Regions from separate parts of the Enterobacter sp. SCRI0065 genome, predicted to be linked through region 1. Evidence: predicted binding sites of a transcription regulator. Region 1 holds the regulator's gene; the other holds the start of a gene.
The links. The regulator Fur, encoded in region 1, represses iron uptake genes when iron is present. The targets are predictions, from matches to a motif close to ATAATAATGAGAACNACTATCAA.
Positions count from the first base shown of each region.

Region 2: a site for Fur is predicted at 2,124-2,146, ahead of ftnA (non-heme ferritin). Genes of this name have one in related genera too.

Region 1 covers NZ_JCBAJB010000001.1:431,795-436,557, reverse strand. Annotated here, with positions in the region: gene seqA (replication initiation negative regulator SeqA) at 1-100, opposite strand, end outside; gene ybfF (esterase) at 284-1,057, shown strand; gene ybfE (LexA regulated protein) at 1,186-1,473, shown strand; gene fldA (flavodoxin FldA) at 1,631-2,161, shown strand; gene fur (ferric iron uptake transcriptional regulator) at 2,453-2,899, shown strand; gene chiQ (ChiQ/YbfN family lipoprotein) at 2,962-3,291, opposite strand; gene chiP (chitoporin ChiP) at 3,347-4,744, opposite strand.
Region 2 covers NZ_JCBAJB010000002.1:681,119-685,881, reverse strand. Annotated here, with positions in the region: gene AC6EMZ_RS09115 (MFS transporter) at 1-715, shown strand, start outside; gene AC6EMZ_RS09110 (RpiB/LacA/LacB family sugar-phosphate isomerase) at 757-1,395, opposite strand; gene yecR (YecR family lipoprotein) at 1,747-2,085, shown strand; gene ftnA (non-heme ferritin) at 2,291-2,788, shown strand; gene AC6EMZ_RS09095 (YecH family metal-binding protein) at 2,820-3,059, opposite strand; gene tyrP (tyrosine transporter TyrP) at 3,258-4,469, shown strand; gene AC6EMZ_RS09085 (YecA/YgfB family protein) at 4,504-4,763, opposite strand, start outside.

The DNA of each region.
Region 1 (4,763 bases):
TCAGCATGCGTCGTAAAATGTCGGACGCACTCTCGCCAATATGTCGCGTGTGGCTGGCAATATACGCATAGAGCTCATCATCAACTTCGATTGTTTTCATCTTAATCCAGTGCAATATCTTATCTGAATACAAGTCGTTGGGATTATAGGGTCAAATCCCAACCGCGGATAGGGTCAAGCCAGGGTGGCGGCAAAAGTCAGATTAAACTGGATCCTTGCAGCCGGGCGGCAGAATGGTCAACATAATACCCTAACCTGACAGACGTAAAAAAAGAACTTTGCCATGAAATTGAATACCCGAGCGCAATCTGCACAATCGACGAACAATAATTCTCCCATCGTGCTGGTTCACGGCCTTTTTGGCAGCCTTGATAATCTTGGCGTGCTGGCGCGCGATCTGGTGAGCGATCGCGATATTCTGCAGGTGGACATGCGAAATCATGGCCTTTCTGAACGAAGCCCTGAGATGACCTATGCGGCAATGGCACAGGATCTGCTGGACACGCTTGATGCAAACCAGATAGAGAAGGCCACGTTTATTGGGCACTCAATGGGTGGTAAAGCGGTGATGGCGCTAACCGCGCTTGCGCCAGAACGTATTGACCAGCTGGTGGTGATTGATGTCGCCCCGGTGGATTATGACGTTCGTCGCCACGATGAGATCTTTGCGGCTATTAATGCAGTCACCGAAGCTGGCGCATCCACACGCCAACAGGCTGCTGCTATTATGCGTGAGCAACTCGATGAAGAAGGCGTGGTACAGTTCTTGTTGAAGTCTTTCATCGATGGGGCATGGCGTTTTAACGTGCCGGTGCTGTGGGACCAATATAGCCATATTGTCGGCTGGCAGGCGATTCCTGCCTGGCAGCACCCTACCCTGTTTATCCGTGGTGGCAATTCACCCTACGTCACGGAGGCTTATCGGGATGCACTGGTCGCGCAATTCCCGCAGGCGCGTGCGCATGTGATTGCCGGGGCAGGTCATTGGGTTCACGCCGAAAAGCCGGAGGCTGTCCTGCGCGCCATCCGTCGATATCTATCTGAAACGGTGATTTGATTAAAAAGCCAGCGACCGATCGTCTGCAGGACGCCAGTCGTTGGCGTCCTGATACCAGTAATGTATGATGTCGCGCTCATCGCCCCGGCAATAGCAGGGCCGCTCGTTTTCCCCGAAGTCTCTGAATCATGGCCAAAGAACAAACGGACCGTACGACATTAGATCTGTTCGCGACTGAACGTCGACCGGGACGACCTAAAACCAATCCGCTTTCGCGCGATGAACAATTGCGCATCAATAAGCGCAACCAGCTTAAACGCGACAAAAGTCGTGGGCTTAAACGCGTCGAGCTTAAACTCAATGCGGATGCCGTCGACGCGCTGAGCGAACTGGCCGATGCTCGTGAAATCAGCCGCAGCGAGCTGATCGAAGAGATGCTCATGGCGCAACTCCAGGCATTACGCCATTCCCAGTAAGAGTCTGAAAAATCGACTTCACGTCACTTTCATGTAGCACAGAGTGCAGTCCAGCGTGATAGCTGTTTCCGTGGACTTCTCTGTTCTGCTATGATTGCCCTTATCCGTGGACAAATTGCGCCACCATACCATTAAGTTTCAAGAGGTTATTTTACTCATGGCAATCATCGGCATTTTTTTCGGCAGCGATACGGGTAACACCGAAAACATCGCAAAAAACATTCAGAAACAGCTTGGTAAAGACGTTGCCGACGTGCATGACATTGCTAAGAGCAGCAAAGAAGATCTCGAAGGTTATGATATTTTGCTGCTGGGCATCCCAACCTGGTACTACGGCGAAGCACAGTGTGACTGGGATGACTTTTTCCCTACGCTAGAAGAAGTAGACTTCAACGGTAAGCTCGTGGCGCTGTTTGGCTGTGGCGACCAGGAAGACTACGCAGAATATTTCTGTGACGCTTTGGGCACCATCCGCGACATTATCGAACCACGCGGTGCAGCCATCGTAGGCCACTGGCCGACAGCGGGTTACCACTTTGAAGCATCAAAAGGTCTTGCAGATGACGATCACTTTGTCGGTCTGGCGATTGATGAAGACCGCCAGCCAGAACTGACCGCTGAACGCGTGACGCAGTGGGTAAAACAGATTCGCGACGAGCTACATCTCGACGATATTCTGAATGCCTGATTGAAGATGCGGCGCTTCAGCTTAGTTGCGCCGCATTGATAGGTAATTCCAATTAAAATAATTGCTACAAATTTTTAACTTTTGCTTTCAGACCTGTACAATAAACCAGGTTAAAGTGGACTCACTCGGCTAACTTTGTTGGCGGTACCACGTTTTTATAAGCATACTTTGCTTGAGACTTGCAGTTTTCATTTAAGCATGGCAGTTCTATAATGAGACGCATTATCCCAAGTGCATTTTCTGTCACTTCTTCTTTAGAAGTGAATCGTTTAGCAACAGGACAGATTCCGCATGACTGACAACAATACCGCATTAAAGAAGGCTGGCCTGAAAGTTACGCTTCCTCGTTTAAAGATTCTGGAAGTTCTGCAAGGGCCGGACAATCATCACGTCAGTGCGGAAGACTTGTACAAGCGCCTGATTGACATGGGTGAAGAGATTGGCCTGGCGACCGTTTACCGCGTTTTGAATCAATTCGACGACGCAGGGATTGTCACCCGTCATAACTTCGAAGGCGGTAAATCCGTTTTTGAACTGACCCAGCAGCATCACCACGATCACCTTATCTGCCTCGACTGCGGCAAGGTGATTGAATTTAGCGATGACTCTATCGAAGCGCGTCAGCGTGAGATTGCCACCCGACATGGTATTCGCCTGACCAACCACAGCCTGTACCTGTACGGTCACTGTGCAGAAGGCGATTGTCGCGAAAATGAGCACGCGCATACCCCGAAATAAGGGTGCATTTATACAAAGCAAAGAGCCAACCGCAAGGTTGGCTTTTTTTTGCCTGCTATTAATCAGTTCGCGTTGTTATTGCGTATCTCTTGCCAGATTTTGTCGCAGCTTTTTGCCACTTCCTGATCGTTGCCGGTTTTGCGCGCCTGGATGCAAGCCTGATAATCCATCACCCTGACGTTTTCCTGAGTCGCAAACTGCTCATGCGCTTTCTCTTTTCTGAGTACATTCAGCACGCTCTGACAGGCCTCGATTTTCTCCGGCGATCCTTGTGCCGTATTAATACAAGCGCTATAGGCTTCTTTCAAACGGGAGTCTTCTTTTGGTGCCTGAGGCTGTGCGCAGGCAACCAGTCCCGATGCAAGCACCGCGACCATGACGATTTTTTTCAACATAACAGTCTCCATTCCGGCGAGACGGGGGGGGGCCATCCCGCCGGAGAATTCATCAGAAGATAGTGAAAGGTGCGATAACCATGAATTTCACGTCACGTTCATCCTGGAAGATATTGCCGTAACCGCCCGCGTAGCTCGGAATATCGGAATGGTTGTCGTACTGGGTGAAGTGCAGTTTGAACATCGTGCCTTTCGCACGGCCATCCTGGAGGGTGTAGATTGCGTCCAGGCTGTATGACGATTCTTTCAGACGGTAGTTCGGATCGTAGTAGGCATCCGGCGTTGCCATATCAGCAGGCTTGGCGTCCCACGCGTAAGCGTAAGATGCACCCACTGCCCAGCCCGGCAGATTCCAGTTTTTCAGGTCATACATCGCACCGAAGAAGAGTGCTTTTTCACCATCGGCGTTGAAGTCAGAACGGTTATCCCACCAGATATCCAGACGACCGTTTGAAGAGGCGTAGGTTGGCGTCATGCGCTGGAGGAAGTAGCCCTGCTGCCCTTCCGCTTTCACCCAGGTTCCTTCGAGACGTAAATCAACTTGTCCCACTTTATACCCGAAGGTCAACGCTTGCAGCCACGCGGTACCATCATAAAGATCGTTCACGCCGCCATCGCTGACTTTATCGCGAGTACCGTAGAACTGATAGGTGGTCGACAGCGGACCGCCGACGATATCGAATTTGTAGCTGGCTTTGGCAAAGTACTGGTCAACATAGCCTTCTGCCTGACCAAATGCCGCTTCCAGCACGAGATCATTTTTAAAGTCATATTTTGCACCGAGGGAATGCAGATAGTCGACTTTGGTTTTTTTATCGTTCTGGTAGAACTTGTCCATCTCAATGTGCCACGGAGCTTTGTACTCGTTGGTCCACATATAGGAGAAACTCAACGCCCCCGCATCACCGTAGTCAAAATTAGCCCCGGCTTCTGCACCCTGATAAGTACCAGGCATAAAGCTCCAGTGCGGCGCTAATAGCGTTTGACCGGTTGGCTGAATATAACCACCACGCGCCCATACCGGGCCATATTTGAATTTAGCGGCGGCCTTATAAAGGCTTATCCCACTCTTATCGCCGGACCAGTCTTCCTTGTAGGCTTTATTGCTGGACGAAAATGCAATTTCGTTCGGGTGCGCGCTGTCGCCATTTTCCGCCATTTCAATGGCCGTAAAGGCGGCAATATCCAGACCGAACATATCTGCGGCATAGCCAGACTGGAAATCCAGGTTGGCGTTCCATGTAGAATGGGAAAGGTTGGTTTTGTATTTATTTTCGGTTACGTCTTTACGGTCACGTTCACGCTGCCAGTAATAGATACCACCCGTGAGAGTTGAATCATCAATGAATCCTGCTGCTTTAGCCTCTGGTGCGGCAACAAAAGCCGACATTGCTGTGATACCGGCAATAGCCAGCGCCAGCGCACTACGTTTGCCACTGAACGTACGCATAGATTGTTCCTCTTTGACG
Region 2 (4,763 bases), on a different contig from region 1:
ATTATTGGGCCTCGGTGCGCTGACATTAGTCTACGCGTTACGCCATTTCCAGCGCGCTCAATGGCCGATGATTCGACTCGACGCCATGCAAGTACCCACGTTTCGGGTCACTATGTACGGAGGCTCGCTGTTTCGGGCTTCTATCAGTGCAGTTCCCTTCCTGCTGCCCTTGATGTTTCAGGTCGGCTTTGGGATGGATGCCTTTCATTCTGGCCTGCTGGTGCTGGCGGTGTTTGTTGGCAATCTGACAATTAAGCCTGCGACCACACCCTTAATCCGCCGCCTGGGTTTTAAGAAACTGCTGCTGATTAACGGGGCATTAAACGTGCTGGCTTTATTGGCCTGTGCCTTTATCACCCCAGACACCCCCGTCTGGCTGATAATGCTTATCTTGTATTTAGGCGGCGTTTTCCGCTCCGTTCAGTTTACTGCGGTGAGCACCCTCGCTTTTTCTGATGTCCCGTCGGCGCAGATGAGCTACGCCAATACGCTATTTTCCACCGCCACACAGCTTGCGGTTGGGCTGGGGATTACGCTTGGCGCAATAGGGATCCGGATTGGGGAAAAAGCCAGTGAATTGCTTGGAATTGTAGCCGTACCCGGCATTAGCTTTCGCCTGGCCTTTGTCGCCATCGCGTTGATTTGCCTGGTGGGGATGTTTGACACGCTACGGCTAACGAACGATGCGGGAAGCGCGGTCTCGAACAAAAGGTGAAAAAAAAGCCAGCATCGCTGGCTTTTCATTTGGCCGTTAGATTAACCAACGATACCGCGAACAAAGGCTTCGATCTCTTTATCCTGGCAATTTTCGAAGAAGCACTGCTGGAAGCGTTGACCAGACACGGCTGTTTTCACCAGTTCCGGATCGATGGCACGCAGGGTATCCAGATAGTTTTCTTTCACGACCGCGGCTTTCACCTGGTTCAGGATCCCGGCGTTACGTACCTGAGGCTCTTTGCGCTCTGGTGGATAGCCTTCTCCTTTACGACCGGTGAACGCTTTTTCAAAGATAAAGCGCACGTTCAGTTCAGCGCCCCAGCCGAAGCCTTTAGCGAACGGCAGAGACAAGGCGTTGCCGTTGTTAATCTGAGCAAACAGGAACGCATCTGCCGGATCGATGCAGTAACCGCAGATCACACCCGGATGGATGTTCAGGGACATCAATGCACCCTGACCCGTACCGCAACCGGTCACGACAAAGTCGACCGCTTTAGAATTTAACAGAATGCTGGCCATGATCCCAAGGTGGATGTAGGTCAGGTGGTGATCGTTTTCATCACTCATCCCGACGTTGTAAACCGGGAAACCTTTTTCATCGACAACCGTTTTTAATTCATTAAGGATGGTGGAGTTTTTACTCGCCTGGCTGTTTTCCATCATCAGTGCAATTTTCATTCTTCATCTCCTAATGCGTTGCGGGTTTTCCGCCGTGGATAGCTTTTCGAGTCAACCTTACTACTTAGCAAACGGACTTTCAAATTAACTGAAAAATAGTTTTAAAAAATTAAGAGGCGCTCACAAATTCATGCAAAGAAACTCATTTTTAGTGCTTATGCACAACCTGCCGGCCCCTCCCTCTTTCAACGGTTTCCGCCAACATCATTTGAAATTCAGAATGATATTCGACAGCCTGGCCGACCGATCTTCATCGTTGCAGAAAGTACGGGGCGAATGACGGGCTATTCTTGGCATTGTATGCCGCGTCAGGCGTTACGATAGGTTATTTCCAGTGGCTCAGAGCGAGATATGAAGAAATTAATGGTTGCAGGCATGCTTTTGTTACTCGCGGGTTGTAGCGTGACTCGCCAGGCTGAGGTCAGCACTGCGGATACTACCAGCGGAGTCGTCAAGCTCAACTATGGTCAGGCAATGATGCAAAATGCCCATTATGATGACTACGTCACTAACGGTACCGCTACACGCGAATGCCAGAGTATGGGTTATGCAACGGCCTCGTCTTATGGTCAACCGATAAAAACGTGCACCCTGGTGAGCGGTTCTGTTTGCCTGAATGAGAGCGTCACCATTCAATATAAATGTCTGGGTTATGCCGTCAATCCAGCCGCGGCGCAGACCTACTATTAATGATAGTTCTGCCAGTTATCCGCTGGCAGACAATTTAAATAAGAAACAGAACAATTCTCATTAATATATAAATCATTGCCAATGCGTTTTATTCCCATTCGTATTTTTAATAAATAGATAATTTATTTTACCTTTTGCAAATAAATAAATAACAAATTATAGTGACGCTCTCGCTGACGAATAAATAATTATATGGAGCTGCACCATGCTGAAAACCGAAATGATCGACAAGCTGAATGAGCAAATGAACCTTGAGCTTTTTTCATCCCTGCTCTATCAGCAGATGAGTGCCTGGTGTAGCTTCCACAGCTTTGAAGGCGCTGCGGCATTCCTTCGCCGCCATGCGCAGGAAGAGATGACCCACATGCAGCGTCTGTTTGATTATCTGGCGGATACCGGCAGCCTGCCGCGCATCAATCCGGTCGCTTCACCGTTTGCCGAATACGCCTCCCTGGACGAACTGTTCCGTGCCACTTATGAACATGAACAGCTGATCACCCAGAAAATTAATGAACTGACTCACGCCGCCATGATTGGCCAGGATTATCCAACCTTTAATTTCTTGCAGTGGTATGTTGCTGAACAACACGAAGAAGAGAAGCTGTTTAAATCCGTGCTGGATAAGCTGTCTCTGGCAGGTAAATCAGGTGAAGGCTTGTACTTTATCGATAAAGAGCTTTCAACTCTCGATACGCAGAATTAATTAAAAGGGGAGCCACAACAGGCTCCCTTTTTTAATGGCGACATATTTTGCTTTCGTGGGTAGAAAAACCTGTTTCTACCGGAATGAATTTACCTTTAGCGGCCAAAAACGCCACCAGCGCTGAAGCCGACATCTCAGAAGCAGAACAGGTGTGAAAGCGCGCCGTTTCCCCAAATCGCGAATGGATGGCCAGAACCAAACTTTGTTCGCTGTACTGCTCGCCCGACTCAATCATCATGTTGAGTACTTCATGCCCGTGAATTGACGCCATATAGCCTCCCGTTCAAAAACACAGCCTAAACGTTCATCCCACGTCACGTATTGCGCTGGCACAGCTTTCGACGCATAAGCGCTAACGCCTGTAAAAAATTAATTACACCACTTGTAACGACGATTTGACGAAATAATGATTTTCCCTTACGCTGCGCCGCAGATTAAGTTGCGAAGTGATGGCGCAGTAGAGGAAAGCGTGAAGAATAGAACTCTGGGAAGTATTTTTATCGTCGCAGGCACCACGATTGGCGCAGGAATGCTGGCGATGCCTTTGGCCGCCGCAGGCGTGGGTTTTGGTGTGACGTTGCTGCTGTTAGTCGGACTTTGGGCGCTGATGTGTTATACCGCGTTGCTGCTCCTCGAGGTTTATCAGCATGTTCCCGCCGATACCGGACTGGGTTCTCTGGCGGCAAGGTATCTGGGTCGTTACGGCCAGTGGATCACCGGTTTTAGCATGATGTTTCTGATGTACGCCTTAACCGCAGCCTACATGAGCGGTGCTGGCGAACTGATTGCCTCAAGCGTCAACGACTGGTTTGGCTCGGATATCTCTCCAGCAACCGGCGTTCTCTTCTTTACCCTGATTGGTGGTGGCGTAGTCTGCGTGGGAACATCGCTTGTCGATCTGTTTAACCGCTTCTTGTTTAGCGCCAAGATCGTTTTCCTGGTGGTTATGCTGGCGTTACTCGCCCCGCATGTTCATAAAGTGAACCTGCTAACCTTACCGCTTGAGCAAGGGTTGGCGCTTTCCGCCATCCCGGTTATTTTCACGTCGTTTGGCTTTCACGGCAGCGTGCCAAGCATCGTGAGTTATATGAACGGTGATATTCGTAAACTGCGTCGCGTTTTCATTATCGGCAGTGCGGTTCCGTTAATTGCCTATATCTTCTGGCAGTTGGTTACGCTCGGCAGCATTGGTTCCTCGACCTTTATGGGGTTGATGGCTGACCACTCTGGCCTGAACGGTTTTCTGCAGGCGCTGCGTGAAGTCGTTGCTTCGCCACACGTCGAGCTGGCGGTTCATCTGTTTGCGGATCTTGCCCTGGCGACCTCATTTCTTGGCGTAGCGCTGGGGCTGTTTGATTATCTTGCCGATCTTTTCCAGCGTCGCCGTTCTGTTGCAGGGCGTATCCAAACGGGCATCATTACCTTCTTGCCACCGCTGGCCTTTGCGCTGTTCTATCCGCGTGGATTTGTTATGGCGCTGGGTTACGCCGGCGTGGCGTTATCGGTGCTTGCCCTGCTGCTCCCTTCCCTTCTCGCATGGCGAAGCCGTCAGCAGCATCCTGACGCGGGATATCGGGTTAAAGGGGGAAAACCGTTGCTGGTCATGGTGTTTGCGTGCGGGATAGCGGTGATTCTGGTGCAGTTTTCAATTGCCACCGGGCTACTGCCCGAAGTGGGCTAAAAAAGAGGGGCTCAATATTGAGCCCCTCTTTTTATCAATGCAGACAGCAGCTTTTAAATTTCTTACCGCTTCCGCACGGACACGGATCGTTACGACCTACTTTTACCCCATTCACTATCGGTTGTTGCGCGACAGATTCCTGAGGATTCTCCAGCCAGTAGTTGTATAAGCGCAGCGCCGCTGGCTTAATGCGTTCGATGCTAGCCTCAAACTCTTCTTCCGTTAACCCTTCCAGCTTATCAAAGTTATCTTCGCTACCATGAAGGGCGATGACGTCGAGATCGGCTTTTAACG